DNA from 3 places in the Phyllobacterium sp. T2-21 genome. Region 3 is predicted to be linked to each of the others. Evidence: riboswitches for the same ligand, from Rfam matches in the RefSeq annotation. Region 3 holds a riboswitch; each other region holds the start of a gene.
The links. Region 3 has a riboswitch for thiamine pyrophosphate ahead of ACZ5FP_RS04490 (ABC transporter permease). Riboswitches for the same ligand answer to the same signal wherever they lie in the genome.
Positions count from the first base shown of each region.

Region 1: another riboswitch for thiamine pyrophosphate. It lies ahead of thiB (thiamine ABC transporter substrate binding subunit); the one in region 3 lies ahead of ACZ5FP_RS04490 (ABC transporter permease).
Region 2: another riboswitch for thiamine pyrophosphate. It lies ahead of thiC (phosphomethylpyrimidine synthase ThiC); the one in region 3 lies ahead of ACZ5FP_RS04490 (ABC transporter permease).

Region 1 is NZ_AP027912.1:219,854-224,666, reverse strand. It holds gene thiP (thiamine/thiamine pyrophosphate ABC transporter permease) at 1-536, opposite strand, end outside; gene thiB (thiamine ABC transporter substrate binding subunit) at 541-1,524, opposite strand; TPP riboswitch at 1,605-1,721, opposite strand; gene ACZ5FP_RS01160 (hypothetical protein) at 1,879-2,076, shown strand; gene ACZ5FP_RS01155 (thiamine diphosphokinase) at 2,131-2,757, shown strand; gene ACZ5FP_RS01150 (hypothetical protein) at 2,861-3,151, shown strand; gene ACZ5FP_RS01145 (YMGG-like glycine zipper-containing protein) at 3,296-3,667, shown strand; gene ACZ5FP_RS01140 (ABC-F family ATP-binding cassette domain-containing protein) at 3,823-4,813, shown strand, end outside.
Region 2 is NZ_AP027912.1:3,103,902-3,108,714, forward strand. It holds gene thiC (phosphomethylpyrimidine synthase ThiC) at 1-1,190, opposite strand, end outside; TPP riboswitch at 1,288-1,404, opposite strand; gene ACZ5FP_RS15545 (NADPH-dependent FMN reductase) at 1,494-2,063, opposite strand; gene rpsU (30S ribosomal protein S21) at 2,272-2,547, opposite strand; gene ACZ5FP_RS15555 (RidA family protein) at 2,797-3,141, opposite strand; tRNA gene ACZ5FP_RS15560 (tRNA-Lys) at 3,227-3,302, opposite strand; gene ACZ5FP_RS15565 (PhzF family phenazine biosynthesis protein) at 3,406-4,323, opposite strand; gene ACZ5FP_RS15570 (NUDIX hydrolase) at 4,576-4,813, opposite strand, start outside.
Region 3 is NZ_AP027912.1:901,530-906,342, reverse strand. It holds gene thiE (thiamine phosphate synthase) at 1-538, opposite strand, end outside; gene ACZ5FP_RS04495 (ABC transporter substrate-binding protein) at 564-1,517, opposite strand; gene ACZ5FP_RS04490 (ABC transporter permease) at 1,556-2,299, opposite strand; TPP riboswitch at 2,411-2,513, opposite strand; gene ACZ5FP_RS04485 (TadE/TadG family type IV pilus assembly protein) at 2,569-3,576, opposite strand; gene ACZ5FP_RS04480 (ABC transporter ATP-binding protein) at 3,702-4,475, opposite strand; gene ACZ5FP_RS04475 (ABC transporter ATP-binding protein) at 4,472-4,813, opposite strand, start outside.

The sequences.
Region 1 (4,813 bases), 680 kb from region 3:
CAGCCGCCCATGCCGAGCTGCGCGGCGAGTTTCCAGTAATCCGACGGAATGGAATCAAGGCTTGCAAGCACGAGCCGGGTCGCCAGCGGCAGGTTGAAAAAGACGTGGGCGAGAAGGATGCCGGGAAGCCCGTAAATATTGGGTATGGTGTCCATGCCGAGGCTGCTGAAAGCAAAGGCCAGCAGGCCGTTGCGGCCATAGATGCTGGTGATGCCCAGCACCGCAACAAGCGCGGGCAAAGCCAAGGGCAGGGCAAACAGGCGCAGAATCAGCGCGCGGCCGGGAAAGGCGGGATGTTCATGCAAGGCGCGCGCGAGTGGAATGGCAAGGGCAACCGCAAGCAGCATGGACAGGAGCGCCTGCACCAGCGTGAACCGCGCCACCCGCCACAGATAGCTGTCGAATGCGGCAAAACCTTCCGTGCCGTCACGCAGCGCTTCAGATGCGAGACTGAGCAGTGCGCCACCCGCAAGTGCCGCCAGAAAGGCGAGGGCGCATGCCCCCGCCCATGGTCTGAAACTGCGGATGGCAATCACAACGCTACAGGCTCATGGCCGCGAGCCACTCATCGATCCAGGCTTTACGGTTCTTGGCGACCTCCTCGGAGGGGAAGGCCAGGGTCTTGACGGGTTGAACAAGGGTTTCGAAGGCCGGGTTCAGCGCGTCGGTGGTTTTCGCAGCCGGATACATCCAGTTGTTTTCAGGGATCGCATCCTGAAACGCCGGGCTGGTCATGAAGGCAAGAAACTGCGCCGAGAGCGGGTTTTTCGCCCCGTTGACGGTCTGGGCAGCGACTTCGACCTGCAGGTAATGGCCTTCGCTGAACGAAATGGCCTTGTAGCGGTCCACGCGCTCGGCGATCAGGTGATAGGCCGGCGACGTCGTGTAGGACAGCACCAGCGGCGCTTCGCCCTTGGTGAAGAGACCATAGGCCTCCGACCAGCCCGGCGTGACGGTCAGCACCCGGTCTTTCAGCTTGGCCCAGGCTTCCCCGGCCTTGTCGCCATAGACCGACTTGACCCAGAGCAGCAGGCCGAGACCGGGCGTCGAGGTGCGGGGGTCTTCGATGACGATCTTCTGCTTCGGGTCGCCTTCGACCAGTTCCTTCAGGCTTTCCGGCGGGGTCTTCAGCTTCTCGGAATCATAGATGACGGCGAAATAGCCGTAATCGTAGGGAACGAAGGTATCATCGGTGTAGCCGCCGGGGATGCTCACAGCGGAGGTGTCGATGCCATGGGGGGCAAACAGGCCGGTTTGCCTGGCCTCATAGGTCAGGTTGGTGTCGAGGCCGAGCACCACATCCGCCTTGGTTGACCCGCCTTCCAGCTTGACCCGGTTGAGCAGGGCAACACCATCGGCAACCGCCACGAATTCGACAGTGCAGGCACATTGCTTTTCGAAGGCTTGCTTGACCTTCGGGCCGGGGCCCCATTCGGCGGTGAAGCTTTCATAGGTGTAGACGGTGAGTTTGCCGTCGGCATGCGCGGTGCCAAGGGGAATGACGGCGAACAGAGCGGTCACCATGGCCGCTGTTTTTACAATAGTCTCGAATGGCCGCATCGGCGCCTCCTATCAGCAGTGTTCAAAAGGATTGGTGCGCCGGCAAATCTGCCGCGTCTAATCCCTCCGCCGGTACAAACCGGATCAGGTTCCGCGGGTTGGCAGGGTTTCCCCGTGCGCCTCTCAGCCGGTCCATGCGACCGGCACCCCGTTAGAGCGTGACAAGGATAGAGGTTCGGCCGGAGCCGTGCAAGCGGTCGATGCTTATGAAATCTTTATGTTTTGCCGGTTCTGCCAAATCGAAAGCTGATACTGGCGCGCCTATTGTCCCCAGCGAAAACATCCCGTGCGGCTGTTTTCCGATGGAAAGGGTCAATCATGTTTCGTGGTCACGGTTTTTATCATTCCCATGTCAGGGTGCAGCAGAACCAGGCTTCCCAAAACGCCCGCCGCAAGGCGATCCTCCTGCGTCCGCGCCGGCAGAAATTCATCCCGGAGCTTTATCCGAGCCTGTTTCTGGCCATCGGCGTGGCGATTGCCGGCATGGCCGCGATTGCACTCGGGCGCTTCGTTTAACCTCGAATCACGGATGCCCTGTGCGACCGGCTTGTGCCATGCTATGGCCGGTGCATGAGCAAATTCGTCCTTCTTCTTGGTGGAACCGTTCACGTCACCGACCGTCTCCGGCATCTCATTGCCGGGGCGCGCGTTCTTGCCGCCGATGGCGGCATTGCCCATGCGCAGGCGCTGGGCGTTGAACCCGAGTTGTGGCTGGGCGATTTCGATTCGACATCGCCTGAACTTGCCGAACGCTATGCGCATGTGCCGCGTTCGGTTTTTCCGGCCGCCAAGGACATGACCGACGGCGAACTGGCACTCAACGAGGCCTACCGGCTGGGCGCCACCGAAGTGATCCTGTGCGGCGCCTTTGGCGGTGAACGCACCGACCACACCCTGCTGCACCTGACCATGGCCACCCGCCATGCGGCGGAAGGCCGGAAGATCATTCTCTCCAGCGGAAGCGAGGAAGCGCATCCCCTGGTTGCAGGAGACTATGCGTTCGATTTTGCCGATGGAACGGTATTCAGCATTGTGGCCTTTACGTCCCTGCGCGGATTATTTATCCATGGTGCGCGATGGCCGCTGGAAAATATGGAACTTTCTTTCGGTTCATCGCTTACAGTGTCGAATGCCGTGTGTGGAAATCTCCACGTATCGCTTCGTTCAGGCAATGCAGTCCTGATTGCTGCGCCGTAAAATTGCGAACCGCTTGTAAAACAACGCGGAAAGTGCAATTCTTGCGGCACAGCATTGGGGACGCAAGCTGGTTAGTTTAGTTTTGAAACGGGAGAGGTCTTCCATGTTGAAAAGTTTGTCGACAGTAGCAGTTGCCGCACTTCTGGCATTTTCGGTAGCCGGTTGCACAACAAGTGAGCAGCGTACGGCGGGTTATGGCGTTGGCGGTGCAGCACTTGGTGCTTTGGCTGGTGGTGCAATCGGTGGTGGCCGTGGCGCACTGGCTGGTGCTGCCATCGGTGGTGTTGGTGGTGTGGCTGTTGGTGCCGCAACGGCCAACAATGATGGCCGCCGTTACTGCACATATGAAAACCGTTACGGCGAGCGTTATCGCGCGCCTTGCCGCGGTTACTAATCCTTCCCCATCAGGGAAAGCGGAACAGGCCGGGAAACCGGCCTGTTTTTGTTTGAGGCTGCCGGGGTGCATGGGCTGATCTTTGTTCTGCCGCATTAAGCCCGCACGATATGGCCGCTATATTCATGTTGAGAGGATTGACTAATGAGTTTTCGTTTGACCGCCATTGCGGTTTCCGCGCTTCTGGCCATGTCATTGGCCGGTTGTGAAACGAGCGAACAGAACCAGCGGGCCGGGACGGGCGCGTTGATCGGCGGCGGTGTCGGCGCACTCGCCGGACAGGCACTCGGACACAACACCAAGAGCACCGTGATCGGTGCGGCCGGCGGCGCGCTTCTCGGTGCTGCTGTCGGCACGGCAACGACGCCAAGCGGTGGCGGCAACGGCAATCAGAATCTTTGCCGTTATCAGCGGCCCGATGGCAGCATCTACAACGCCCCCTGCGAAGGCAATGGCGGCCGCGGCGCTGCCTATGGCGGATACAACAACAACGGTTACAACAACGGCGGCTACTGAGCGGCGCGTTGCTGAACGGATCCAGACAGGCCGGTTTTCCGGCCTGTTCTGTTTTATGCCATAAAGATATTTGACAGCGGCGCCAATCTCGCCGACAAGCGCCCGTCGGCACTGATGTCCGGCAATTGCGCTCCTTTTCCAGAACTGAAAAACCCATGGCTCCACCCCTTCTTCGTCTTGACCGGATTGCATTGACGTTTGGCGGCACGCCGCTCCTCAGCGATGCGGCGATTTCCGTCAGCGAGGGCGATCGCATTGCCCTTGTCGGCCGCAACGGGTCCGGCAAGTCGACGCTGCTCAAGATCGCAGCGGGCTTCATCACGCCGACCGACGGTGAAGTGTTCCGCCATCCCGGCGTCACCGTCCGCTATCTCGCCCAGGCGCCCGACATGGAGGGTTTTGCCAATGTCCGCGACTATGTCGAGGCAGGTCTGGGACCGGCGGACGATCTCTACCGCGTCAGCTACATTCTTGAACATCTCGGCCTGACCGGCGAGGAAAAGCCGGACAATCTGTCGGGCGGCGAGGCGCGGCGTGCGGCGCTGGCCAAGGTTCTCGCCCCCCAGCCCGATATCCTGCTTCTCGACGAGCCGACCAACCATCTCGACCTGACGACGATCGAATGGCTCGAAGGTGAATTGCGCCAGATCCGCTCCAGCATCGTGGTCATCTCCCATGACCGGCGGTTTCTGGAAAACATCAGTCGCTCGACCGTCTGGCTTGACCGCGGCGTTACGAAACGGCTCGACCAGGGCTTTGGCGCCTTCGAGGAATGGCGCGACAAGGTGCTGGAGGAAGAAGAGCGTGATCTGCACAAGCTCGGCCGCCAGATCGTGCGCGAGGAACACTGGTTACGTTACGGCGTTACGGCACGGCGCAAACGCAACATGCGGCGTCTCGGCGAACTCCAGTCCATGCGCGGGGAATTCCGCAATCATCGCCGTGCGCAGGGAACCGCCGTCCTGAAGGCCAGCGATGCCAGGGAATCCGGCAAGCTGGTGATCGAGGCCGAGCATCTGGTCAAGGCCTATGGCGAGCGCGTGCTGGTCAAGGATTTCTCCACGCGCATCCAGCGCGGCAACTGCGTCGGCTTTGTCGGTCCGAACGGTGTCGGCAAGACCACGCTTCTCTCCATGCTGACGGGTT
Region 2 (4,813 bases), 1.5 Mb from region 3:
CAGGCAATCTGCGTCAGCTCCCCCAGCGTCTCCAGCTCGGCAAACTGCGCCGCATCGTTCGCATCGGCGATGGAACCCGGCCGCAGCCCGTCCCCCAGCGAGAAGCTGACATCATAGGCACGGCAGATATCGCAGATTTCCTCGAAATGCTCGTAGAGGAAACTTTCCCGGTGATGATGCAGGCACCACTTGGCCATGATCGAGCCGCCACGCGACACGATGCCGGTGACGCGGTCGACGGTCAGCGGGATGTAATGCAACCGAACACCCGCATGGATGGTGAAATAATCGACACCCTGCTCCGCCTGTTCGATCAGCGTGTCGCGATAGACCTCCCATGTCAGGTCCTCGGCGATGCCGCCGACCTTTTCCAGCGCCTGATAGAGCGGCACGGTGCCGATCGGCACAGGGGCGTTGCGGATGATCCATTCGCGGATATTGTGGATGTTGCGGCCGGTCGACAGGTCCATCACCGTGTCGGCACCCCAGCGGATGGCCCATACCATTTTTTCCACTTCCTCGGCCATGGAGGAGGTCACTGCGGAGTTGCCGATATTGGCGTTGATCTTGACCAGGAAGTTGCGGCCGATGATCATCGGCTCGAGTTCGGGATGGTTGACATTGGCCGGAATGATCGCCCTGCCCCGGGCAATCTCCTCGCGGACGAATTCCGGTGTGACATAATCCGGCACCGACGCGCCGAAGGAATTGCCGTCGCGCTCCAGCTGCGCCCGCGCCGCGTCGCGGCCAAGGTTTTCACGGATCGCCACATATTCCATCTCCGGCGTGATGATCCCCGCCCGGGCATAGGCGAGCTGCGTCACGGCTTTATCGCCCTTCGCCCGCAGTGGCCGGTTGCGCACCGGGAACTCAGGGGTCAGCCGTTCACCGGTGACGAAGCCATTGTCCTCCAGCTTGACGTGGCGGCCGTCATAGGCGGCAAGGTCGGCATGGCCGGCAAGCCAGCTTGCGCGGATGCGCGGCAGGCCCTTGGCGATGTCAATGGCAGCGTTGGCATCCGTATACGGCCCGGACGCGTCGTACACCGTCACCGGCGGCTCGCCCGCTGTCGGATGCACCGATATCTGGCGCAACGGCACGCGGATATCCGGATGGATATGGCCGGGTTTGTATATTTTGATCGAGGCCGGCAGCGGTCCTGCCGAAACGGTTGGGGTAATTACGGTCATCATCAGGCTCCTAAGCAATCAAGCGTGGAAACCCAGTTCTGTGCCGGAAGGATGAAAAGAGATTGCGAATCCGGATACGGATGTGCCGAGGCTGACTCGCATGACTTTCGCACCGTCCCTACGCCAGTATGAACTGGATCAGGTTCAACGGGTCACTGCGCTGCAAAAGCCAGCAGAATCTCAGCCCCTTGTCGGGACCCCCCTGGTGAATGTCTTGAATTGAACGCCCGATCCGCCATTTGTCAAGCGAATCGGTAAAATCGTGTGTGTGGCGCCCCGTCGATTCCGGGCGCCTTGACCGGATCAGTACGCGCGCAGCGGCTTCAAAGCATTGCTCCACTTGAGCAATTCGCCAATCATGGTGTTGGCGCTGGCGGTCACCAGTTCATTGGCCTGGAAGACGCCTTCATCGTTGATGAACTGCTGGTACGCCGGAACGGGAACGCCTTCGGGAATGGGAACCATCCGCAGGCCTGCGATGAGGCCCTTGACCGATTCGACCGAGCGCAGGCCGCCCGACACGCCGCCATAGCTGACGAAACCGACCGGCTTGTAGTTCCATTCCTGCCAGAGATAGATGATCGCATTGGTCAGGGACGGCGGAGCGAAATAGTCATATTCCGGCGTCACGAACACGATCGCATCGCCCGCTTCGATCAGCGCGCTCCACTTTTTCGTGTGCGCATGTTCATACTTCCGGGCACGCGGGTGGTTGGGCTCGTCGAAAACCGGCAGGTTGAGATCCGCCAGGTCAATCAGAACCGGCTCGAACTGGCCGTCCTGGCTGGCAAAGTCATGGAACCACTTGGCAACCGGCTGACCGGCGCGGCCCGGACGGGTGCTGACGTGGACGATGTTGAGCTTGGGTGCCATTGAAAGGTCTCCATAAGGCTTGAATAGTATGGAGCATGCATAGGCGCGGCGTGATGCGGCGCACAAGAAGGCACTTTTTTGAAACCGGGTAATATCGATGTGAAGACGATAGTTATGGCGGAGTCTTCACAAAACGAAACCCGCTCCAGCATGGCTCGCTGTGCGGGTTCTGTCGCGTTTTGCAAGGACCGGAAACTCCGGTCATTGATTATCGGTTGTTGCTGAAATCGCTGGTAGCGGCACCTGGACGGGCAACGCGTTCTTTCTTCTTCGGACCAGGAAGCAGACCTTCACGCTGTGCCTGCTTGCGCGCTGCCTTGCGGGCGCGGCTGACGGCTTCAGCCTTTTCACGGACACGGCGCTCGGACGGCTTTTCAAAAGCCTGGCGCGCCTTCATTTCGCGAAAGAGACCTTCGCGCTGCATCTTCTTTTTCAGGACCCGGAGGGCCTGTTCAACATTGTTGTCACGGACGAGAACTTGCAATCGTTTTCCTTACCCATGCTTGTCTCGTCTTGCGGGCGTAAGCGTCACAATCAGACAAGCGTTTGATGAATTACCACAACGGCAATCCCGAGAAGCGCGGACTTTATTCATTCCCGCGCTAAAAATCCAGTGCGCGGGAGCAGTTTTACTGACATCCACTTCATTTCATCCCGGCAAATTCAATATTTCCGCCGGGATGAACCTGTCGCTTTGCCAAATCCGCCGTGTCGGACGGATTTCGGCAGGGAATCAGATGGCAGCGGTGATGATGATTTCGACGAGGTAGTCCGGGGTCGCCAGCTTGGCTTCGCCGGTGGCGCGCGCAGGCGTGTTGGCCGGATCGACCCAGGCATCCCAAACCGCATTCATTTCGGCAAAGTCCTTCATGTCGGCCATCCAGATGATCGCCTGCAGGATCTTGGACTTGTCGGAACCGGCTTCCTTCAACAGGCGCTCGACCGAAGCCAGGACATCCTTGGTCTGCTCGGTGACGCTCTTGCCCGGTGTGCCTACCTGCCCTGCGAGATAAACCGTGTTGCCATGGATAACGGCCTGGCTCATGCGTGGACCGACTTCAATACGACGAATGCTCATGGAAAGCTCCTCTAGCAGTTTGGGTAGATCGATATTGGACAGGCATATAAGAAAAAAGGGCCATACGGCCCTTTTTTCAAAGAAATGGTGGGCACAGTAGGGATCGAACCTACGACCCGCTGATTAAGAGTCAGCTGCTCTACCAACTGAGCTATGTGCCCGTCAGCCGCTTTGACGACCGAAGGTGGGGGCTCTATAACGGGGCAAAACCGGCCTGTCCAGCCCTTCTTGAAAACTTTATGTCAGCTTTGAACAATAAGTTGTTTAAACAAAAAGCTGCCCCTCCGCCGTCTTGACCGCTGAACCGCCGATACGCCCGCCGGCAAGCTTCTGGTCGGTGATATCCAGTTCCAGCCGCAATCGCGATGGACGGCCCATTTCCTGGCCCTGTTCCAGCCACAGCCGCAACAATCCGTCGAGCGGCTGGTCAAAATGCTGGATGGCCCCGGCAAAGGCCGCCGTGGCGGAACCCGTTGCCGGGTCCTCGTAGGTGCCCTCGTCGCTGACAAACATCCGCGCATGAAAATTGCTGTCGTGCAGCGTCGTTTCGCGGCAATAGACATAGACGGGCAGCTGGCGCCCGTCGATGACCGGTGCCGCCATTTTCATGGCGTCCTGGTTGATTCGAATCCGCCCGGCAGCCGCCAGCCCGTGAATCGGGATCAGCAGGTAGGGCACGCCGGCATCCCAGATGGTCGGAACGTGATTCTCGAAGCCGATCTCCTTGGGTTCAAGACGCAGGGCATTGGCCAGCGCGATCCTGTCGGAATTGTACGGCACCTGTTCCGGCAGCTTGGGAAGATCGAATTCGGCAAACGCTCCCGCCTTGCTGAGTTTCACGCCGCAGCGGACGGGGCCGATCTTCTCTTCCAGGATGATCAGCGTTTCCTGATCGCCCGCCACATCGGGAAAGCGGCTTTGCGCCAGGGCAATGGCGGACCCGACAGTCGGATGACCGGCGAAAGGCATTTCGTAATCGGGCGTAAAAATCCTGATCTGCGCCGTATGGGCAGGATTGTGCGCCGGCAGGACGAACACCGTCTCTGACAGATTGAATTGCCCGGCAATCCGCTGCATGGCGGCATCGTCCAGCCCGGCTGCATCGTGCACAACCGCAAGGGGATTGCCCGTCAGGACCTTGTCGGTGAAAACATCATAGACTTGATAGTGCCGGCCGCTCATTTGCATACTCCTCGTCAAACCCTCGGCGAAAGTAGACACTGGAGAGAGCTGTTCAAGATAAACCTTGTGACGGTGACATTCCAGCCTGCAGGCCATCTGGTGCGTGGTTCGACAAGCTCACCATGAGGGAGGTGGTTGACTGCAAGTTCAATCACAAACGTTGCAGAATAGAACGCCCTGCAATCCTCACTCACCCTCATGGTGAGCTTGTCGAACCACGCACGGCAGAAATGCAACATTGCCTCTCTCGGTTCATGGCCTGAAATGCCAGTCGCCAAAGGTGGCGAAGGTACGCGGCGTCGCCTCCCTCATCTCGCCGGCCGCCGAAATGGCACAGACGCCGTCCAGCTCCGGATCGGCCTGGGCGGCAATGGTGGCGCGAATGGATGCGAGCAGTTCATCTCCGGTCTGTCGGAAATAGTAACGCCGGAACACGGCTATGCTCCGCTCCACCCTGACGAGATAGGCCATGTCGTCCCGGTGCGATGCA
Region 3 (4,813 bases):
GCGGGACCCGGCCGAGATCGATGCCCGCGATGGCGCCGACCGGCAGATCGGGCTTTGCCGCGCGGATGATGGCTGCCAGCCGGGCAAACCCGTCAAAACCGATCGGGCCGTCGGGATTGTGCTTGGCAGGGGTTTCGAACAGGCCGCCCACGCAGGCATAGTCGATGGCAGAGCTTATGGCCACCTGCGCATCGGCTTCATTCTTCACCGTCAGGCCGATGATTGCATCGGGGCCAAGCAGCGTGCGGGCGTCGGCGACCAGCATGTCCTCGCGCCCCACATGCACACCCTCGACACCCGCCACCAGCGCGACGTCGATGCGGTCATTCACAAGCAGGGGGATGCCTGTGCCGTGCAGGGCCGCATGGATGGCACGGGCGCGCTCCACCATCTTGCGCGTCGGCGAATTCTTGTCGCGATACTGGATGATTGTGGCCCCGCCCCGCGCGGCCTGCAAAGCCAGGGCACCCAGATCGGCATCACCGCCGATGGCATCGACATCGACAATGGCATTCAGGCGGAAATCTACTTTTGGCATGGTCTTTTTCTCCGAATAAATCGTTTCACTGCAGTTCAACGGCGAGGTCATCCACCTTGGGCACCGATTTGATCAGCCCCGCCTCGTGCATGAACACGCCGAGCCGTTCATAACGGCTGCGGTCGAGGGCGGCGGGACGCTTGGCAAAACGCGGCAATGTATCGATCCATGCCTGCCGGTTCAGCGCATTGTCGAGATCGGGATAGGCCTTGACGAACAGCGACCAGGACTCATCGGGATGGTTGGTCAGATAGATCGCGCCCTTTTCCACGGCGCCGATGAAACGTTTCAAACGGTCGTCTTTCGCCAGATCGGGATGCGTCAGGAAGATCAGCTCGTCATAGACGGGAACACCATGCTCCTCGGGAAAGAATGCCGTTCCCTTGTGACCTTCCTGCGCCATCTGCGTCAGCTCGAAATTGCGGTAGCCGCCCACCGTGGCATCCACCTGATTGGCGATCAACGATGCCGACAGGGCGAAGTTGACATTGATCAGCTCGACATCTCCCGTCTTCAGGCCTTCGGATTTCAGCATCGCGCCAAGCATGGCATCCTCAAAACCAGCCACGGAGAACCCGACTTTTTTGCCCTTCAGGTCCTTCAGGCTCTTGATCGGACCATCGGCGAGGACGGTCACCGTGTTGAGCGGCGTCTCCACCAGGGTGCCGAAACGAACCAGCGGCAGGCCTTCGTCATGGCTGAGATAGAGGTTGGGCTGGTAGCCGATGGCGATGTCCGCCTGCTTGGCCGCCACGAGGCGCGGCGGCGCTGCCGGATCGGCCGGCGGGATCAGATCCACGTCCAGTCCGGCTTCGCTGAAGAAGCCCTTTTCGCGGGCAACAACCAGCGGTGCATGGTCGGGGTTGACGAACCATTCCAGCAGGACAGACAGCTTGTCTGCCGCCGCGGCGGGAGATGCGAGGAGAGACAAGGCGGCCAACAGTATGATGGCGGGGGCAAACGCGCGGCGGCGAAACATGGGCATTCCTTTATCAACGGGACGGGAAAACGGGGCGGTCATGATGCCTGCACCCAGGGCGTGAGACGTGCGGCGAAGGCATCGACGAGGAAACGCAGAACGATGGTCAGAACGGCGAGGATGATGAGGGCGGCAAACAGCGTATCGGTCTGCATGCGGGCATTGGCCTGCAGCATGACGAAGCCAAGTCCGCGCGAGGCACCGACCCATTCGCCGATCACCGCGCCAATGGGGGCAAAGACCGCCGCAACACGCAGGCCCGAACCGAGGCCGGGCAAGGCGCTGGGCACACGGATGAGGAACAGCGTCGCCAGCGGCGAAGCCTGTGTCAGGGCGGCGGCATCCAGCAGGTCCTGACTGGTCCGGCGCAGTGCATCGGCAAAGGACGAGGCGACGGGGAAGAAGATGATCAGGCTGGCCATGACGACCTTGGACGCGAGGCCGAAGCCGAACCAGAGAACCAGCAGCGGCGCAATGGCAAAGACCGGAAGCGCCTGCAGGACCAGCAGGAGAGGCCAGACGATCTGGCCGAAACCCGGCAGGCCAGCCACCAGAAGCGCAACAAGGATTCCGGCCATGGCACCGAAGAACAGCCCGAGCACGATTTCAAGCACCGTGATGGCGGCGTTGCTCAGGAGATAATGCTGCTGCTCGACCAGGGCGGCAATGACAGAACCGGGGCCGGGCAGGATGAAGCGCGGCGGCTGCAGCATCCAGACAGCGAGCTGCCAGCAAGCAAGCACAGCCAGCAGGGCTCCGGCGATGCGGACGAGCATGCGCATGGCGGGCCGTCACAAACTCGGCGATTGGTGGTTCAGCGAAAACGGCATCTGCAGGACTCCATCAAACGTGTGGAGATCCGGATATGTGCGAAGACAAGGCAGAGTGCGTGAAGAATGCTCAATTCCCGTTCCTACGCCGGCATAACCCGGATCAGGTTCAAGGGTCCAGCTCGACGCTATCTCAGCACTGTACAGTGCCCCCCTCGGAATGAAGTCATGATGGAGCGGCGGGGGCTTAAAGTCAATCGCGCCGCCTTTGCATTTGGAAATTACTGCGTGAGCAGAATTTTTGAGTAATCAAATGCACAACCGGTTTTGAGCGTATACTCAAAGTCTGGTGTACCGCCGCCGCCATCTTCCCAGCCATGCCTTCTCGTAGAACCGTCGCAACTCAGGAGATCGTTCATGATCACCGGCGGTCCTTCTTTTTCCGTGGTTGATTGAGCACCATCGAGGGCCAGACGCCACGCGTCGTTTGCCCTGTCACTTCTAACCAGGAAGGCATTCGCATTATCTTTGAGTGTCTTCTCCTGTTGAAACGTCAAATTGTCCGGTGTGGGCGTTATCTGATCGTTGGAACTGGTGGAAGTCGTACATTTCTTGTTGACATTCTTTTTGCCGACAGGGCAGCCGTCCTTCTTGACGACCATGGTAAAATAGAAGGTCTTGAACTTTCCCAATGAGAACGTTTGGGATTGTGCATTTACGGGCGGTACCGATGTTCCCTTGCCGTCGGTCTGGCTGGCATTGGTATACTCAAGAGCTGCCACTTCCTCCGTTGCGCCATTTTCTCTGACAACCATTACCGATATTCTTTTGTAATAAGTTCCCTTAACCTTTGTGATGGTGAAGGTGGCATCAACCGGCGTCAATGCTCCGGATGCTATCGACGTGGTGGCAATGTCCATTGAATTCAGATTCAACACCTGCATGAACGTCGTTTGCATCGGCCGCGCAACAGAGAGTTTGATCCGTGCCGGGACATCGTTTGTCACCGTCACATTGTACGTAGCGCCACTGCTGTCGAAGTTAGGGACGTTCGCGCGCAAGCTTTTTTGAATGCGGCTCTTCACGTCATCCAGATTGTTTCCTGTATAGGTCGATGCACCCCACAGCACCGCGGCATCCGCTGCGTTCTGCAGTTCAGCACGCTGACTGCTTGCACGGGTATAATCAACTGCAAGACCGGTCATGCCCATAAGCGGCACAAGCAGCAGACCGAAGGTCAGTGCCGTGGCCCCACGCTTGTCTCTCAGGAATTGTTTGAATTTGCTCATAGCCCGCTCCGGTTGTTGAGCGAACCATGAAGGCCATGCCGTAAATGCCTGCTTAGCAAATTCGTTCAGATTGTCTCAATCCGCGATAAGTCGTGCACCATGGTAAAAATCCGATAAAGCACGACCTAGGCAGCGGGCGCGCCCGGCCGCACAAAACCCTCGCTGGCAACGAGCAGATTGCGCGTATAGGCCTGCGTCACCTTGCGGGCGGCAAGATCGGCGGCGGAAAGGCGCTCCACCTCGGCACCGCTCTGCATGACCATCAGCCGGTCGCACATGTGGGTGACCACCGCCAGATCGTGACTGACCATCAGGAAGGTCAGCTTGCGGTCGCGGCGTATCTGTTCCAGCAGGTTCAGCACTTCGGCCTGTACGGATGCGTCGAGCGCCGATGTCGGTTCATCGAGCAGCAGGATCGACGGCTCCAGGATCAATGCCCGGGCGATGGCGACACGCTGGCGCTGGCCGCCGGACAGCTGATGCGAATAACGGAAGCGGAAGCTGGAGCCGAGGCCCACCTCGTCGAGCGCGCGCAGAATGCGCTTTTCAATGTCGGTAAATCCGTGGACCGCCAGTGGTTCGAGCAGAAGCCGGTCGACGGTCTGGCGCGGGTGCAGCGAACCATAGGGGTCCTGGAACACCATCTGCACTTCACGATAGAACGCCTTGGTGCGCTTCTTGTCCAGCAGCTTGCCGTTCACGGTGATCGAGCCGCCGCTGGTCGGCGCAAGCCCGGCAACCGCCCGCAGCAATGTCGATTTGCCGGAGCCGGATTCACCGACGAGTCCGAAGGATTCACCCGGCAGCACATCGAGGCTGACACCCCGCAAGGCGCGGAAACGGTCGAACGTGACTTCAAGCTTGTCGACGACAAGCGCTTTGGCAGGAGATGTCGTCATGCCGCCCACTCCGGCTTGCGATCAAGGACAGGGAGAGGATGGGTATCGGCACCAATTTTCGGCATGCAGTTCAGAAGCCCCTGCGTATAGGGATGTTTGGCATTGTGCAGGTCCTTGGCGGCGATCTCCTCGACGATGTGGCCCGCATACATGACGATGACCCGGTCGCAGAACGACGAGACCAGCCGCAGATCATGCGAAATGAAGATCAGCCCCATGCCGCGATCGCGCACCAGATTGTCGAGGATGGCGAGAACATCCAGCTGGACAGTCACGTCGAGCGCCGAGGTCGGTTCATCGGCGATCAGCAGTTCCGGGCCGGTGATCAACATCATGGC